3 regions of the Pseudoduganella sp. GW821-FHT05F09 genome follow, and region 1 is predicted to be linked to each of the others. Evidence: predicted binding sites of a transcription regulator. Region 1 holds the regulator's gene; each other region holds the start of a gene.
What was found. Region 1 encodes sigma-54, which starts transcription at its own class of promoters, with help from an activator protein. Its sites were predicted from a motif close to TGGCANGNAANCTGCTTT; they were not measured.

Region 1 (5,916 bases):
ACATGCGGCGGTTCCCGGTCAGCGGCCCATCCCGTTGTTTGTTGGGACTGGCAAGTTTTTTGCTTTCGCAATTCGGCTATACTTCCGGCATGAGTGTAACCGATGGAAATCCCATGCTGAAAGCTTTTGACAACAATACGGCCGAACGCGCGCTGGCGCTGGCCCGAGAAACCCTGCAGATCGAGGCGGACGCCATCATCGCCATGCATGCGCGCCTGGCCACCGACGACAGCGTCGGCAAGGCGGTCGCGTTGTTGCTGAACTGCAAAGGTCGCGTTGTGGTGTCCGGCATCGGCAAATCCGGCCATATCGCGCGCAAGATCGCCGCCACCCTGGCCTCCACCGGCACCCCGGCGCTGTTCGTGCACCCGGCCGAAGCCGCGCACGGCGACCTGGGCATGGTCACGCCCGAGGACGCCTTTATCGCCATCTCCTATTCCGGCGAAAGCTCGGAGCTGATGGCCATCCTGCCGGTGGTCAAGCGCATGGGCAGCACCCTGATTTCCATGACCGGCAAGCCCGGCTCCAGCCTGGCCAAGCTGGCCGACGTGCACCTGGACGTGTCGGTCGACAAGGAAGCCTGCCCGATGAACCTGGCGCCCACCGCCAGCACCACCGTGACCCTGGCGCTGGGCGACGCGCTGGCCGTGGCGCTGCTGGACCTGCGCGGCTTCAAGGAGGAAGACTTCGCCCGCTCGCATCCGGGCGGCGCCCTGGGCCGCCGCCTGCTGACCCATGTGCGCGACGTGATGCGCAGCGGCGACGCGGTTCCCGCCGTGGGCCTGGACACGCGCCTGCCGGACGCGCTGCTGGAAATCACCCAGAAGGGCATGGGCATGACCGCCATCGTCGACGCGGACAAGCGCCCGGTGGGCGTGTTCACCGACGGCGATTTGCGCCGCATGATAGAAAAAGTGCAGGATTTCAGCAAAGTGATCATCCGCGATGTGATGCACGCCAATCCGCGCAGCATTTCGCCTGATAAGCTGGCGGTGGACGCCGTCGCCATCATGGAGCAGTTCCGCATCAACCAGATGCTGGTGGTGGACGCGGACGGCAAGCTGGCCGGCGCGCTGCATATCCACGACCTGACCCGCGCCAAGGTGATCTGAGATGAACCAAGCCTACAACCTGGAAAACGTGGCGCGCGCCGCCAAAATCAAGCTGATGATCTTCGACGTGGACGGCGTGCTCACCGACGGCAGCCTGCACTACGGCCCGGATGGCGAAGTGATGAAGACCTTCAATGTGCACGACGGCCTGGGCATCAAGCTGCTGCAGGAAGCCGGCATTCTGACCGCCATCATCAGCGCGCGCCGTTCGCCGCAGGTGACGGCCCGCGCCAAGGACCTGGGCATCGAGTTTGTGCACCAGGGCGGCCACGACAAGCTGACCCCGTTCAACGACCTGCTGGCCAAGACCGGCCTGGGCGCGGACGAGGTGGGCTTTATCGGCGACGACGTGGTGGACCTGACGATATTGAAGCGCGTGGGCTTCGCCGTGGGCGTGCCCAACGGCCGCGCCGACGTGCTGAGCCGCGTGCACCACGTGACCGGGGCGCACGGCGGCCGCGGCGCGGTGCGCGAGGTGTGCGAGTTCGTGCTGCGCGCCACCGGCAATTACGACAAGGTCATGGCCCAGTTCCTGGTCTGAAGGGTCATGATGCAGAGGTTTAATAATGCAGGGGTTGAATGATGCGTAAACGTACCGCGCACCGCTGGCGCCTGAGCATGACCCTGGTGATCGGGGTCTTTTTCGCCTTCGGCACCTTCTGGCTGGTGCAACTGATGAACCGGGGCGAGGAGGACATGCTGGCCGACAAGCGCCTGAACGAGCCCGATTACATCATCGAGCAGTTCAGCGTGGTGCGCATGGCCAAGGACGGCAAGCCGAGCTATATCGTGTCCGGCGACAAGCTGGTGCACCGGCCCATCGACGACGCCTCGGAGATCGACAAGCCGGTGGTGCGCAACCTGAGCAGCGCGCACCCGCCGATGGACATGAAGGCCGACCACGCCCGCGTGGACGAGAACAACTCGCGCGTGCAGTTGAAGGGCAATGTGCAGATCGACCGCGCAGCGCAGGACAAGGGCCAGGCGATGCAGATGACGACGCAGGCGCTCACCGTCTACCCGGACGAGGACCGCATGGAAACCAACCAGGCCGTGCAGATCGTGCAGGGCGGCGCCACCGCCACCGGCGCGGGCATGAAGGCGAACAACGCCACGCGCCAGGTTGTACTGCAGGGACGCGGGCGGATTGTGTATCCGCCGGCGCAAACTAAATAGTGAATGGACAGACGATGAAAAAACTCCTGATTTCGGCCCTGCTGCTGTGCGCGGCCGGGCTGGTGCAGGCCGAGAAGGCCGACTCCACCAAGCCCACGCTGATCGACTACGACAACGCCGACGTCGACGACGTCAAGCAGATCAGCACCTTCACCGGCAACGTGGTGCTCACGCGCGGCACGCTGCTGATGAAAGCGGCCAAGGCGGTCGTGACCAAGGACCCGCAAGGTTACCAGTACGTGACGCTCACCAGCGCCGGCGGCAAGCCGACCACCTTCCGCCAGAAGCGCGACGGCGAAGGCGAGCAGTGGATGGAAGGCGAGGCCGAGCGCATCGAATACGACGGCAAGAACGAGCTGGTGAAGCTGTTCGTGCGCGCCAAGGTGCGCCGCCTGGAAGGCAGCAAGCCGAGCGACGAAGTGTCGGGCGAGTTCATCTCCTACGACAGCCGCCGCGAGCAGTTCAGCGTGCGCAACACCGCCAGCGGCGAAGGCAAGACCGGCGGCGGCCGCGGCACCATGGTGATCCAGCCGTCCACGCCCAAGCCGGCCGCCCCGGCCGCTCCTGCTGCGCCGGCCGCGCCGGTACAGCAACCGCCAGCGGGGAAATAACCATGGCTGAAGCAATGCAAAGCTGCGCCAGCACCCTGGTGGTGCGCGGACTGCAGAAGTCCTACGGCAAGCGCCAGGTGGTGCACGACGTGTCGCTGCAGGTGGAATGCGGCGAAGTGGTGGGCCTGCTGGGCCCCAACGGCGCCGGCAAGACCACCTCCTTCTACATGATCGTGGGCCTGGTGCCGTCCGACGCGGGCAGCATCGACATCGCCGGCGTGGACGTGTCGAGCATGCCCATCCACCAGCGCGCCACGCTGGGCCTGTCCTACCTGCCGCAGGAGGCTTCGGTGTTCCGCAAGCTGACGGTGGAGGAGAACATCCGCGCCGTGCTGGAGATCCAGAAGGTCAACGGCAAGGCGCTGAGCAAGCAGGAGATCAACGAGCGCCTGGACCGCCTGCTGGCCGACCTGCAGATCGAGAAGCTGCGCGAGAACGCGGCGCTGTCGCTGTCGGGCGGCGAGCGCCGCCGGGTGGAGATTGCGCGCGCGCTGGCCACCAACCCGCGCTTCGTGCTGCTCGACGAGCCGTTCGCCGGCGTCGATCCGATCGCCGTGATCGAGATCCAGCGCATCGTGCGCTTCCTCAAGGAGCGCGGCATCGGCGTGCTGATCACCGACCACAACGTGCGCGAGACGCTGGGCATTTGCGACCGCGCCTACATCATCAACCAGGGCAGCGTGCTGGCGTCCGGCCGTCCGGACGACATCATCGCCGACGAATCGGTGCGGCGCGTCTACCTCGGCGAACACTTCCGCATGTAATTCCTGACCCAGCCCATGAAACAGTCACTGCAACTCCGCACCTCTCAGCACCTGGCGCTGACGCCGCAACTGCAGCAGTCGATCCGATTGCTGCAGCTGTCCACGCTGGAGCTGCACCAGGAACTGGAACAGCTGCTGGGCGAAAATCCGCTGCTGGAGCGCCTGGATGATCCGCTGGACCGCTCGCTGCGCCTGCTCGGCGACGGCGCCATCAACCAGACCCAGTCCGACGGCGCCGACGCGTCGCCCGCCGACGTGGGCGCGCCGGCGCAGGACAGCGCGCCGGCCGGCGAGGGCGATCCCTTCGACGGCGCCGGCGGCGACAGCGCCAGCGGCGCCGAGGCCGACACCGACTGGAGCGACGCCGGCCGCAGCAAGGCGCCGGACGACGAGGACTCGCGCCCGCAGCTCGAAGCGAGCCACTGCACCCTGCGCGAGCACCTGATGGAGCAGATGCGCGTGACCGTGCAGCAGCCGCGCGACCGCGTGCTGATGGAGCTCATCATCGACGCGCTGGACGAGAACGGCTATCTGGAAGAGCCGCTGGAAGAGATCCATGCACGCCTGCCGGAAGAGGCGGACGTGGAGCTGGAAGAGCTGCAAACGGCGCTGACCCTGCTGCAAAGTTTCGACCCCATCGGCGTGGGCGCGCGCAGCGCCTCCGAGTGCCTGGCGCTGCAGATCAAGCGCATGCCCGGCGTGCCGCTGGTCACGCGCCGCATGGCCATCTGCATCGTGGAAAAACACCTGGCCTGGTTCGCGCAGCGCGAATTCAACAAGCTGAAAAAAGCCCTCGATTGCGACGACGAGGACCTGCGCGAAGCGCAGGCGGTGATACGCCAGTGCAATCCGCACCCGGGCGCCGAGTTCGCTTCCGACGTGTCCGACTACGTGGTGCCGGATGTGATCGTGAAGAAGGCGCGCAATGGCTGGCAGGTCTCCTTGAACAACGACGTGATGCCGCGCCTGCGCGTAAACGCGCTGTACGCCAACATGCTCAAGCAGGGCAAGGGCGAGTCGGCCATGGGCGCGCAGCTGCAGGAAGCCAAGTGGCTGATCAAGAATATGCGCCAGCGTTTCGACACGATTTTGCGCGTGGCGCAGGCGATAGTAGAAAGGCAAAAGAACTTTTTCAGCCATGGCGCGGTTGCCATGAGACCCCTTGTGTTGCGTGAAATTGCTGATACACTGGGACTACACGAGAGCACTATTTCTCGGGTAACAACTCAGAAATACATGCTGACTCCGCATGGGATGTTTGAGTTGAAATATTTCTTTGGCAGCCACGTCGCCACCGAAGCAGGAGGAGAAGCATCCTCGACGGCGATACGGGCGCTGATAGTGCAACTGACAGGAGCTGAAGACCCGAAAAATCCTTTATCCGACAGTAAGATTGCGGACATGCTGGGAGAACAGGGCATGGTAATTGCGCGACGGACTGTTGCCAAATATCGCGAAGCCTTGAAAATCCCTCCGGTAAGTCTGCGTAAAGCTTTGTAGTTTTACTTGGGTTCCCCTGCGCTCAAATAACATTCGATAGCGCATGAGCCCTTATCTTTAGGAGTGTGTATGAATCTCACCATCAGTGGACATCATCTCGAAGTGACCCCCGCCATCCGTGAATACGTGCAGAACAAGCTGGAACGGGTAAAGCGCCATTTCGATCAAGTTATTGATATTGCTGTCATCCTGACTGTAGATAACCTCACCGAGAAAGACAAAAGGCAAAAAGCCGAGATCAACCTGCGCATGTCCGGCAAGACTGTGTACGTGGAAAGCCTGTCGCAAGACCTGTATGCTGCCATCGATACGCTGATCGACAAACTGGACCGCCAAGTCATGAAGTACAAGGCCAAAGTGCAGGAGCATGGCCACGACGCCATCAAGCATCTCCCGGACACGTACGAGCCTGCCGCCACCGCATAAGACGGTCACCGGCACTCCCAACAAAGGGCGCATCTGGCGCCCTTTTTTGCGCCCGCGCTAAAATGGCTGTCTAACAATTATTGAGACAATCAGCCATGAGCGAGCACGTCATCACCCAGGTTGCCAACGCCGCCGGCATCATCACCCTCGACCGCCCCAAGGCGCTCAACTCCCTGTCCCTGTCCATGGTGCGCGCGCTGACCGCCGCGCTGCTGGCCTGGCGCGGCGATGCCGCCGTGGCCGCCGTCGTGATCCGCAGCAGCAGCGCGAAGGCCTTTTGCGCCGGCGGCGACATCCGCTTCTTCCATGAAGTGGGCAACGCCACGC
Region 2 (5,916 bases), on a different contig from region 1:
CAAGGTGGACGTGGACGACCGCTATCTCTCGAACGGCAACGACAGCGGCGGGCTGCGCTACAGCCGCACCACGCCGGTGGCGGGCCTGCTGTACAAAGTGTCGCCGGTGCTGAACGTGTACGCCAGCGCCGCGCGCGGCTTCGAAACACCAACGCTGAACGAACTGTTCTACTCCGGCGCCGGCGGCGGCTTCAACTTCGGCTTGCAGCCGGCGCGCAGCACGCATACCGAAGCGGGCGTGAAGGCACTGCTGGGCGCGGACAGCCGTATCGACGCCGCCGTGTTCCAGGTGAAGACCAGCGGAGAGCTGGTGGTCGACGCCGCCAGCGGCGGCCGCACCAGCTACCGCAACGCCAGCGAAACGCTGCGCAGAGGCGCGGAAGTATCGGCGGACACGCGCTTCGGCTACGGCTTCAGCGCCCGCGTGGCGCTGACCGCGCTGCGCGCCGTGTACGACCAGGCCTTCGGCAATGTGCAGCGCGGCAGCCGCCTGCCCGGCGTACCGAAGGCCTACGCTTACGGCGAACTGGCGTGGCAATCGCCATCGCGCGCACTGGGCGCCGCAGTCGAAACCGTGGCCAGCGCCAGGGTCTACGCGGAAGACAGCAACACCGAGCAGACCGCCCCCGGCTACGCCGTCATCAACCTGCGCCTGACGGCACGCCAGGAAATGGGCGGCTGGCGCTTCAAGCAGTTCGCCCGCCTGAACAACGTGGCCGACAAAGCCTATGTGGGATCGGTCATCGTAGGCGACACCAACAAGCGCTACTACGAAGGCGCGCCGGGCCGCAACTGGCAGCTGGGCGCCAGCGCCCAATACCAGTTCTGAAACCGGAAGGCGCATACCGCGTAGGGCGGGTTAGCGGCAGCGCCGCGTAACCCGCCAATCCTGCACGCCAAGTTCAGAAGCGATACCGCACACCCGCCGAAACGGAGCGCGGCGCCCCCGGCGCCACAAACCGCGCCAGCGATGCCTCCCCGCCGGCTCCATGCGGACTCGCCAGCTGCCCGCCCGGGAATATATCCATGCCCACCGAGCCAAAAGTCTCATAACGCCGGTTCGCGGCATTGTTCACGCGAACAAACAGCTCCCAACCCGGTTGCGGCTTATAGCTCAAGTTCAGCCCCAGCAAAGCATAACCACGCGTGCGCAGGTCCGCGCGCTGCGGCGCTTCGCCGTCCTGCGGATCGGCGGACAAGCCGTCCTCATTCCCCTGCGCGCCCTGGCTGGACACCGCGCGCAGCTCCGCGCCCAGCGTCAGCGCAGCGGCGGCCCGCCAGTCCAGCGCCAGCTTGAGCGTATTGCGCGGCAGTCCGGCGATGCGCGTGCCCGGCGCAACCAGCACCTTGCGCGTGCCCGTAAACAGCGTCCCGTCCGCGCCATACACGGCATCCAGCCAGCTATAGCTGAGCCTCACCGCATAAGGCCCGCGCTCAAAACCCGCGCTCAGATCCAGCCCCTGATGCCGTGTGCGCGAAAAATTGGAGAAATACCCATGCTGGCTCAGGCCTGCGCTGCGGAACAGGATATCGTCCCGGTTCATGGTGCGGTACATGGTGGCGGTGACCGTATCGCGGCCGGACTGCCAGCGCGTGCCCGCCTCCACCGTGCGCGACACCACCTGCTTCAGATAAGGATCCGACTGCAAGCCCACCGGCAGGCGGCAAGGCTGCGCCGGGTCCGCGCAGCCCAGTTCAATCACGGTGGGCATGCGGTTGCTCTGCGCCGTGTTGGCGAACACCGTCCATCCCGGCGCCGCCTCGTGGGACAGCCCCAGCGCGGGGTTCAGCTTGCGGTAGCTGAACTCCTCGCGCGGCTGGGGCACGCCCTCACTGCTGATGGTGTTGGCCACGCGCGCGCTGGCATAGCGGGCGGACGCGGTGAGCCAGGTTGCCGGCGCGACGGTCCAGGTGCCGGTAAAGTAGACGCTGCCGCCGCGCGCCCGGCCATCGACGGCAGCGTCCAGCTCGCGCTCTTCGCCGCTATCCGCGAACACGCCGCGCGCGGCATCGAAACCAGCCGCCTGCTCATACTGCGCAAACCCCACTGTGCTGCTGTCGTAGTTCAGGCCCGCCATCAGATGCGCCCCCGCAGCGTGGCCCGACCACTGCGCGCTGAAACCCCGGCTGCGCTGGCGGGTGCTGGTGGTGTTGAGCGACGCGGCATGCTGGTCCGCGTCCTCGAAGCCGTCGCTGACATCGCCGTTCACCGTGTCGCGGCGGCTGTTGCGCACATACGCGGCCACGGTCAATTGCGTATCCGCCGCCAGGCGGCGCGTGTAGCTCCATTGCGCCTGGCGCAAGCGGTTGCGGGTCTCGTCCGGCCAGGTGTAGACCGCGCGGCGGTCCTCCTCGTACATGGCGTCGGGCAGCAGGCCGTTGCCCACCAGGCGGCTCGCGCCGCCCAGCAGGGTAAGCTGCCATTCGCTGTCCGCCTGCGTGCGGCCCAGCTTGAGGAACAGATTGCCTAGCCGGCCGTCCGAATGCGCACGCCAGCCGCCGTCGTCGAACAGCGTGCCGGCGGTGAAGATATGCCAGCCGTCCTGCGCCGCGCCATAGGCCAGATCGGCCCGGCGCCGCTGGTGGCTGGCGCTGCTGACGGCCGCCTGCAAACCCGGATCGCTGGCGCCGGAACGCGTGTTCAGCGCCAGCGCGCCGCCCAGCGTGTTCAGGCCGTACAAGGGATTGGAGCCCGGCGCCAGCAGCACGCTGCCTATCGCCGCCTCGGGCAGCATGTCCCAGTTGACCACGTCGCCAAAGGGTTCGTTCACACGCACCCCGTCCAGATAGACGGAGATGCCCTGGCCGGTTCCCAGCACGGGCGAAGCCCGGAAGCCACGGTAGGTAAGGTCGTTCTGGAAGGGACTGCCGGAGATATCGTTCAGGTTGACGCCGGCGAAACTGCGCGCGAGGAATTCGCTCAGATTGTCGCCGCCGGCGCGCGACAGCGCCGCATCGGACGCCGTCTGCACCGCGTAAGGCAGCGTCTTGCGCTCCACGCCCAGTCCCGGCAAGGGCGCGATGCCGACGATCTCCACGCTCGCCATCGGCGAGGCCGCCATGCCGGCGCCGTGCGCCAGCAGCATGACCGCCAGCGCAATGGCCGTGCGCTGCGTCATGGCTGCACCATGCGCACGCCGTGCCGCGCGAAGATGGCCTGCAGCTCGCCGCTCTCGCGCATCTCGTTCACAGCCGCCTGCAGCAGCCGCGCCACATCCTGTTCGTCCTTGCGCACGGCCATGCCCACCGCCCAGCCCTTGCGCGGCAGGCGCTGGAAATCCGCCTGCGCCAAGGGGAATGCCGGGTCGTCGCGGAACACCGCTTCAATCTCCGAGCGGTTGGCCAGCACCGCGTCCAGCCGCCCCTCCTTCAGCTCCTCCAGCGCGGCAGCGGCGCTCGGGAAGATGCGCACATTTTCCCGAAAGCGGCCGTTGCCCTCACCCAGCAGCACCATGGCGGCAATCGATACCTTTTCCACGCCGATGCGCTTGCCCGCCAGCGCATCGATGCCGTCGAACACCGGCACGGCCTGGGCGCTGCGCACCAGGCGCACCGCCTCCACGTGGTAAGGCGCGAAGATCTGCACCTTGCCGTTCTCCGCCATCAGCTGCGGATCGACCGGCACGTGCAGCAGCACGTCGGCCGGACCGTAGCCGAGGTAATGGCCCTTCCACACCATGTTGCGCAAGTCGTCCCCCAGGTTCTCGCCCGCCGGGAACGGCAGCAGCGTGAGCCTGAGCTTGAGCTTCTTGGCCAGCGCGTCCGCCAGGTCGATGTCGATGCCGCTGCCGTGATCGGAGAACGGCGCGAACTCGTTATACACCGCCACCTTCAGCGCGCCGGACTGCTGCAGGCGGTTCCAGTCGGCGTGAGCCGGCAGCACGGCGGAGGCGAGCGCCAGCACCGCAGCGGCATTGCGGTAAAAATGGGACATGGCGTGCTCCGGTATCAGTTGGTTTCGCGGCGGTTTTCCAGGTAGGTCTTGATGGCCCACATGGCTTCCTGGTTGAAGATGCCTTCGAACGGCGGCATGTAGACCGCGCCGTTACGCACCTTGCCGGCGCGGATGGAGCTGAGGAAGTAGGCGTCCACTTCTTTTAAGCAGGCGGCCTTCTTGGCCGGGTTCTTGGCGCTGGCGCAGTCGCGGTCCAGCAGGCGCAGGTCGGGCGCGATGCCGCCCGATACCGCCTCCAGGCCGTGGCAGCGGGCACAATTCTGGTTGTAGGCGGAACTGCCTATCTTCAGCGCCAGCTTGTTGCCCTTGTAGGGATTTTCATCGCGCCATTTGTCGCCCAGGGCGGCAAGGCCGGTGGTGTCGACCGCCTGCGGCGTGACGGCGCCATGCGCCTGCGCGCCGAAGGAAGTAATGAGGGCCGCCGCCGCGAGGCAAAGAGTGAGTGCGCGTTTCATGGTGTTGTCTCCTGTAGTTGTGAATAGCTGCTGATTCACAAGGAGCAATTGGCGTGCCACGCGGCTTAGGCGCATCAGGCCATGGCGCGGTGTACCAGTTTGGAGCAGGTGTCACATATTGTGCAACACTTGTCCTTTCAGCGCGCCGTGACGCAACAAGTACTGTGCCTGTCACCGGCCTCGAACTGGATGTCCACCGGCAGAAAGCGGGCGATCACGGCGGCATTGGTCAATGCGTGCTGCGACACGCGGGCCACCGTGAATTTGCCGCCTCCCGCCAGCGCCATTGGTATCAGCAACTGGTCAGCCAGATGCTCCCCCACCGCTGCGCCGGATGCGATGTAGCGGCGCACTTCGCCTACCGCATGCCGGGCGACGTTTTCCGCCGTCACCGACTTTTCGCCAAAGCCGGCTATTACCTCGGTAACGTGCTCGGAGTCCAGCGTAATGAGCAGCACATTGCCCGGCCCCTGCTCGTCCGGCAGCTTGCGCTGGTGCAGCTGGGACTCGGACCAGCCCAGGCCTGTGGCCACGCACTCCAGTTCGCGCCGCGCCACGCGCTCCGGCACACCGGCGATCAGGCTCTCCGCATAGGAGTGCAGTCTCGCGCCCGGCGACATCAGCTCGATGCGCTTCAGTTGCCCGCATGGCTGCACCGCCGCGACGATTTCACCGCCGCCGGCCGGGTAAAAGCCGTGGCGCCGTAGCTCTATCGACATGTCCGCTCCCATGGCCGCCATTGACCGGCCATAGCTGCGCTCCAGGAAGTGCGCCGGCGGCGCCATGGGATTGTGGGTGCCGCCGCAGACCGTCACCGTGGACGGCGCGTCGGCAAACAGCAATGCCGGCAGCAGCGTCTGCAGCACCAGCGTGCAGCTGCCTGCGGTGCCGATCGCGAAGCTGTAGCTGCCGCCTCGTATCCTGCCCGGCCAAAATTCCAGTTCACGCGCGCCCACTGCGGCAGACGATACGTCCGCGCCGCACACTTGCGCCGCGGCCTGGACGGCAACCAGGTGCTGCCGCATCAGGCCCGGCTTCGGGCGGTTGGCGCGGATGTTCACGATGCGGAAAGGGCGCCCTGTGATCATGGCCAACGTCAGGGCGGTGCGCAGCACCTGCCCGCCACCCTCGCCCTGCGCACCGTCCAGTTCCAGCATGTCCGTTGCCATCATCATCCTTTCACGCAGACGACCTGCTTCAGCGTGTGCACCACTTCCACCAGGTCGCGCTGGGCATGCATGACGGCGTCGATGTCCTTGTACGCCATCGGAATCTCGTCGATCACGTTGGCGTCCTTGCGGCACTCCACGCCTTCCGTCGCGCGCACCTGGTCCGCCAGTGTGTAGCGGCGCTTGGCCTCGTTGCGGCTCATGGTACGGCCCGCACCGTGGCTGCAGCTGTTGAAGCTCTCCGCATTTCCCTTGCCGCGCACGATGAAGCTCTTGGCCCCCATCGAACCCGGAATAATCCCCAGTTCCCCCTCGCGCGCCGACACCGCCCCCTTGC
Region 3 (5,916 bases), on a different contig from region 1:
TGGCGGCCACGTGGGCTTTGCGGCCGGCGGACCGCCCGGGTCGCTGAGCTGGCTGCCTCGGCGGCTGATCCATTTCCTGGAAGGCGAAAACGCCAGCCGCGCGGCGGGCAAGGGCCGGATGTGCGAAGCTTGAAGCATGGATGACATCGTAAAACAAGCGCTGGCCAAATGGCCCAACGTGCCGCACTGCTACGGCTGGCTGGGCCTGGACGCGCGCGGCAACTGGCGCATGCGCGACGAACGCGCGCAGCACTTCGGCCTGCCGGGCGACAAGCTGGGCAACGCGGCGCTGGTGGGTTTTATCGTGCGCAACTACGCCAGCGACGAGCGCGGCTGCTGGTATTTCCAGAACGGGCCGCAGCGGGTCTATGTGAACCTGGAGACCACGCCGTTTGTGGCGCGCACCGATCCGGCGCAGGGCTGGGTGCTGCACACCGGCGAGGCACTGGGGCAGCCGGACGCGGCGTATCTGACCGAGGATGGCGCGTTGCTGCTGCAGCGTGGCGGCGTGACCGCGCAGCTGGACGACCGCGACGTGGCGCAGGCCATGGCCTTGCTCGAGAGGGATGGCCGCGCCGTGGACGACGAGGCGCTGATGGCCTGGCTGGAGGGCGGCGACGGCGCGCTGACGCTGCGCACGGGCGGCCGCGCGGTAGCGGTGCAGCGCATGCAGCGCGACCGCATCGCCGGGCAATTCGGCTTCATACGCCAGCCGCAGCCGGACGCGCCGGCGTGACGCCCGGCGGCTTACGCACTCCGTGCTAACCCGCCCTAAGGCTCCTTGTACTTATCCCCCATCGCATCCTTGCGCCGCTGCTTGAGCTCGCGCTCGCGCGCATCGATCTGCGCCTGGTCATAGAACGACGCATCGGTCGACTTGCGCGCCAGGTTGAGCTGGTCCAGCGCCGCCAGCGTGCCGCCCTGCAAGGTGTACGACTCCGCCAGCGCCATATGCTGCAAGGCCATCTTGCCCTGCTTGGAATACGCCTTGGCCAGCAAGTCATGCACCTCCGGCTCCTCCTTGTAGAACTGCGCCTGCTCGCGCAGGAAGCGCGCCGCTTCCTCGAGCTGGCCGGACGCAATCATCGCCTCCGCATACTGGTGCGCAATCCCGCGCGACAGCGGAAACTGCTGGTGCGCCGCCGACGCCTCCTTCAACGCCGCCGCGATCAGCGCCGCATTCGACTCCTGCGCCAGCTTGATATCGAGCGACAAGCTGGTGAACACCGTCGGCGCCGTGTCGCGCTGGCCCATGCCGAACACGCCCTTCGGCATGGGCGCCTCGATGGTGGCGCGCGCCTTGTCCAGCCAGCGCTGCGCCGCCACGAAGTCATTCTTCTTGAACATGGCGAACGCCATGCCGTACTGGCCCGCCGTCTTCTGCTGGCGGTTGTCCTGCTCCATCAGGCTCTCAAAATACTGCATCGCCTCGGCCAGCCCCTGCGTGCTCATATCCTGCAGCACCCGCGCGCGCGAACGCACCAGGTAAAAGGCCAGGCTGTCGAGCCGCTGCTTGTAAGGCTGCTCGCGGATGCGGGCCTGGATGTCGGCGATGCGCTCGGTGGTCAAAGGGTGGGTCAGAAGGTAGGCCGGCACCAGGTCGCTGTAGTTGCGGCTGGCCGTCTGCATGCGCTGGAAAAAAGCCACCATGCCGCTGGTGTCGAAGCCCGCCTCGCCCATGATCTGGAAGCCGACCCGGTCCGCCTCGCGCTCGGCGTCGCGGCCGAAATTGAGCTGCCGCTGGATGGCCAGGCCCTGCCCGCCCATCATCACGCCCATAGCCGCGTCCGGGCTGGACTTGGCCGCCAGGATGGCCAGGATCATGGCCGCCAGCGGTATCAGCGCGTCCTGCTTCTGCTGCCCCAGCTGGCGCGCAATATGGCGCTGCGCCACGTGGCCGATCTCGTGCCCCAGCACCGACGCCAGCTCGGACTCGGACTGCGCCGCCAGCAGCAGCGCCGAGTGCACGGCGATAAAACCGCCCGGCAGCGCGAAGGCGTTGAGCTGGCCGTCGCGCACGGCAAAGAAGAAGTAGTTGAAGCCGGCCTCGCCGCGCGCGCCCGGGTGCGCCGTCACCAGCGTGTTGCCCAGCGAGTTCAGGTATTCGAGGATGGGCGCGTCGTCGAGATAATCCTTGTTGCTGCGGATGTCATACATGATCTCCTCGCCCAGCTTGCGCTCGATCAGCGGCGACAGCTCCTGCCGCTCGGTGTCGCCGAGGCTGGGCAGGTTCAGGGGCTTGGACGGCAGCAGCTGCGCCTCGGCCACGCCAATAGGTGCGGCGAACAGCAGGGATGCAGCCAGGGGGAGCAAGCGCGGCAAAAAACGTTTTGATTTCACAATGATATGATACCTGTCGATACCTGCAACTGACTAACTATACCCCAATGACCAGCACTCCCGCCCCAGACCAGCTGACCCACTTCGACACCACGGGCCAGGCCCACATGGTTGACGTCGGCGCCAAACAGGAAACCCACCGCACGGCGGTCGCCAGCGGCAGCATCCGCATGAAGCCGGAGACGCTGGCGATCATTTTAGCGGGAAGCGCGAAGAAAGGTGACGTGCTGGGTATCGCGCGCATCGCCGCCATCATGGGCGCCAAGCGCACCAGCGACCTGGTGCCCCTGTGCCACCCGCTGGCGCTGACCCGCGTGACGGTCGACTTCACCACCGACGAAGCCGCCTCCAGCGTGCACTGCCGCGCGCAGGTGGAAACCTACGGCAAGACCGGCGTGGAAATGGAAGCGCTGACCGCCGTGCAAGTGGGCCTGCTGACCGTGTACGACATGTGCAAAGCCGTCGACCGCGGCATGGTCATGACAGACATCCGCGTAATGGAAAAGCACGGCGGCAAGAGCGGCGACTGGAGCGTGACGAGCTAAACTCCCAGGCCCGCAATGCCCGCTGCTTGGCGAGCATGCGCGCCTTGTGGTGGACAAAGGCTGATTTATTGCAATAGTGTAAAACTTTTACTGCCGGTATATAATTAAATTTATAGACATAGGCACAACAAAAGGGCGCACGAATGAGCAGTGGTACTCCGCCGGGCGAGGTCAAGCCGCAGGAATACGAGTTCGAGCAGATGAACCTGCAGGTGGGTGGCAGGATACAGTTCATCACGCACCGGACCGTGAAGCCTGTGCAGCATTTTTCCACCGTGATCGGCTGGGTGAAGGACGAGTATATGATCGTCAAGGTGCCGTTCGAGAACGGTGCGCCGATTGCCGTCAACGATGGCGACAAGCTGACCATACGCGTGTTTTCCGGCGTGAACGTGTGCTCGTTCGCGGCCATCGTGCAGCGCGTATTCGGACGGCCACTGTTCTATGCGCACCTGTCCTTCCCCGAAAAAATCCAGGGCACCAGCTTGCGCACCGCGATGCGGGTGAGAGTGGATATTCCCGCCCAGCTCAACTGCGATGCGACCGGCAACGTGTCGGTGTTCCTGGTGAACCTGAGCGTGTCGGGCGCGCTGATCGAATCGAAGCGGCCGCTGGAGTCCGGCGATGCAGTGGTGGGACTGTCGTTTACGCTGATCGCGCAGCCGGGCAACCGGCAGGTGCTGGTCAATGCGCAGGCCAGCATCCGCAATATCAACGTGATCAAGCCCGCCACGGCCGACAAGGCCGAAGTGTTCACCTACGGCGTGCAGTTCGTCAACCTCGATCCCACCCACTACACCTTGCTGCAAAACCTCACCTACGAGGCGCTGATCGCCGACCGGCAGAAAATTGTGTAAGCGATGGACGAAAAAAAACCTGGCCGAGGCCAGGTTTTTTGCGACGGCGCCGTAGCGCTGTTAGCTTAAGGAGTTGCTGGAGCAGCGATGTTGTTCTTCAGGATCGCAGCTTTTGCAGCGTCGTTGCTGACGGTGGTGGCAGCAGTCCAGATCATCGTGTTGCCGTTCATGGTTGGGGTGAAGGTGATGGTCTTGCTGTCCACACCGGTACCCAGGCCAGTACCCAGGGTCAGTTCGATTTCACCGGCGCCGGTCACTTTAGCGCTGGCGGTTTCTTTAGTCGCTTTGAAGTCAGCCAATGCTGGCACGCCGTTTTTACCGTTGTTGCAATCAGTCAGCACGCCGCCGGCTTCCTGACCGCACACTGCTACTGCGGTTTTCAGCGAGTCAACGGCGGTGAGGGCGTTGGCCACTTTGGCTTTGGCGGTGTAGTCGCTGTAGGCAGGAATGGCCACTGCTGCCAGGATGCCGATAATGGCCACAACGATCATCAGTTCGATCAGGGTGAAACCGGCTTGTGCTTGTTTCTTCATCATTTTCATGGATTTCATTTTATTGCTCCTCAAGAGGTGAACTGGTTGTTTGGTGCCACACTTGAGTTAGAGCAATTGCTGTGCCAGGCCCTAAAGTGCCCTTTTCAGCCGGATTTCTGCCAATTTTCGTCACTTTTGCTTCTGGGAACTGACGATTTTTGTCAGCTCAGCTGTCAAAGTTTGGCAGCTGACGATTTTTGTCAGGCGGAATCTTGTTTGAATGCCATTTGCGTGCCGCTCAGGTCGAGCACGTCGCCGTCCTGCAGGCGCTGCGCCTGCTTGCCCAGCGGCGCGCCGTTGACGGTGGCGATGGCCTCGCCTTCCGCCTGCGCCACCGAATAGCCGTCCGGCGCACGCGAAATGACGATGACTTGCACGCCCGGCCGGCCCAGCGTGGTGAGCGGCTTGGTCAGCGACAACTGCTTGCCGGCGTTGGCGCCGTTCAGCACTTCAATGCGGCCCAGCACGGCGGCCGGCTGGGGCATGGCTGCGGCTGCAGCCTGCGGCGGCGCAACGGGCGCCGGGCGCGGGGCGGCTACCGGGACGGTGGCGCCCTCGCTGGCCGGGGCAGTGCCGGGGACCGGGCGCACGCCGTCCGCCAGGTATTCAATGCGGTACTTGGCAATCTTGATGCTGTCCTGGTGCTGCAGGAAATGCTTGCCGACGCGCTGGCCGTTGACAAAAGTGCCATTGGTGCTGCGCAGGTCTTCCAGGAAGGATTCGTCGAGGATGGTGGTGATGACGGCGTGCTCGCCGCTGACGGCGGCATGGTTCAGCACGATGTCGTTGCGGCTGCGGCGGCCGATGCTCATGCGCTCCCGGCTCAGCGGGACTTCCTGTTCCACCACGCCGTCGCGCGAAATGATGATCTTCCCCAAATTTGGTCTCCGTGCGTGTTGTGGCTTCCGGCAATAAAAAACGGGGAGCCGCAGCTCCCCGTTATTATTCACTAAAAGCGTGAATTACAGCATTGCTTTCAGCAGACGCGCCATTTCGGACGGGTTCTTGGTGACGGTAATGCCGCAGGCTTCCATGATTTCCAGCTTGGCTTGCGCGGTGTCTGCGCCGCCGGAGATCAGCGCGCCGGCGTGGCCCATGCGCTTGCCCGGAGGAGCGGTTACACCGGCGATGAAGCCGACTACTGGCTTCTTCATGTTGTCCTTGATCCACAGTGCAGCGTTGGCTTCGTCTGGACCGCCGATTTCGCCGATCATGATGACCGCGTCGGTATCAGGATCGTCGTTGAAGGCCTTCATGATGTCGATGTGCTTCAGACCGTTGATCGGGTCGCCGCCGATACCAACTGCCGACGATTGGCCCAGGCCCAGAGCGGTCAGCTGTGCAACTGCTTCATAGGTCAGGGTGCCCGAACGGGAAACCACGCCGATGCGGCCCTTGCGGTGGATGTGGCCTGGCATGATGCCGATCTTGATTTCGTCTGGGGTGATCAGACCTGGGCAGTTAGGGCCCAGCAGCAGGGTTTTCGAGCCGGCTTTAGCCATGCGGTCCTTCAGGGCCATCATGTCGCGGACAGGAATGCCTTCGGTGATGCAAATGGCCAGGTCCATTTCGGCTTCCACGGCTTCCCAGATGGCGGCAGCTGCGCCTGCTGGTGGAACGTAGATCACGGAAACGTTGGCG

Region 2: the regulator sigma-54 is predicted to act here: its motif matches at 4,452-4,469, upstream of pedF (cytochrome c-550 PedF).
Region 3: the regulator sigma-54 is predicted to act here: its motif matches at 4,344-4,361, upstream of AC07S4_RS11285 (pilin).

The regions. Positions count from the first base shown of each region.
Region 1 is NZ_JBWKSD010000007.1:87,414-93,329, forward strand. It holds gene AC07S4_RS22135 (monovalent cation:proton antiporter family protein) at 1-4, opposite strand, end outside; gene AC07S4_RS22140 (KpsF/GutQ family sugar-phosphate isomerase) at 114-1,112, shown strand; gene AC07S4_RS22145 (KdsC family phosphatase) at 1,114-1,653, shown strand; gene lptC (LPS export ABC transporter periplasmic protein LptC) at 1,692-2,288, shown strand; gene lptA (lipopolysaccharide transport periplasmic protein LptA) at 2,303-2,899, shown strand; gene lptB (LPS export ABC transporter ATP-binding protein) at 2,902-3,663, shown strand; gene AC07S4_RS22165 (RNA polymerase factor sigma-54) at 3,679-5,163, shown strand; gene hpf (ribosome hibernation-promoting factor, HPF/YfiA family) at 5,233-5,589, shown strand; gene AC07S4_RS22175 (enoyl-CoA hydratase/isomerase family protein) at 5,685-5,916, shown strand, end outside.
Region 2 is NZ_JBWKSD010000016.1:6,423-12,338, reverse strand. It holds gene AC07S4_RS29930 (TonB-dependent receptor family protein) at 1-829, shown strand, start outside; gene AC07S4_RS29925 (TonB-dependent receptor) at 903-3,119, opposite strand; gene AC07S4_RS29920 (substrate-binding periplasmic protein) at 3,116-3,934, opposite strand; gene pedF (cytochrome c-550 PedF) at 3,949-4,410, opposite strand; gene rtcA (RNA 3'-terminal phosphate cyclase) at 4,548-5,567, opposite strand; gene AC07S4_RS29905 (RtcB family protein) at 5,582-5,916, opposite strand, start outside.
Region 3 is NZ_JBWKSD010000003.1:323,050-328,965, reverse strand. It holds gene AC07S4_RS11310 (YheT family hydrolase) at 1-133, shown strand, start outside; gene AC07S4_RS11305 (DUF2946 family protein) at 137-736, shown strand; gene AC07S4_RS11300 (beta-barrel assembly-enhancing protease) at 772-2,313, opposite strand; gene moaC (cyclic pyranopterin monophosphate synthase MoaC) at 2,388-2,885, shown strand; gene AC07S4_RS11290 (flagellar brake protein) at 3,029-3,742, shown strand; gene AC07S4_RS11285 (pilin) at 3,808-4,293, opposite strand; gene AC07S4_RS11280 (FHA domain-containing protein) at 4,476-5,153, opposite strand; gene sucD (succinate--CoA ligase subunit alpha) at 5,238-5,916, opposite strand, start outside.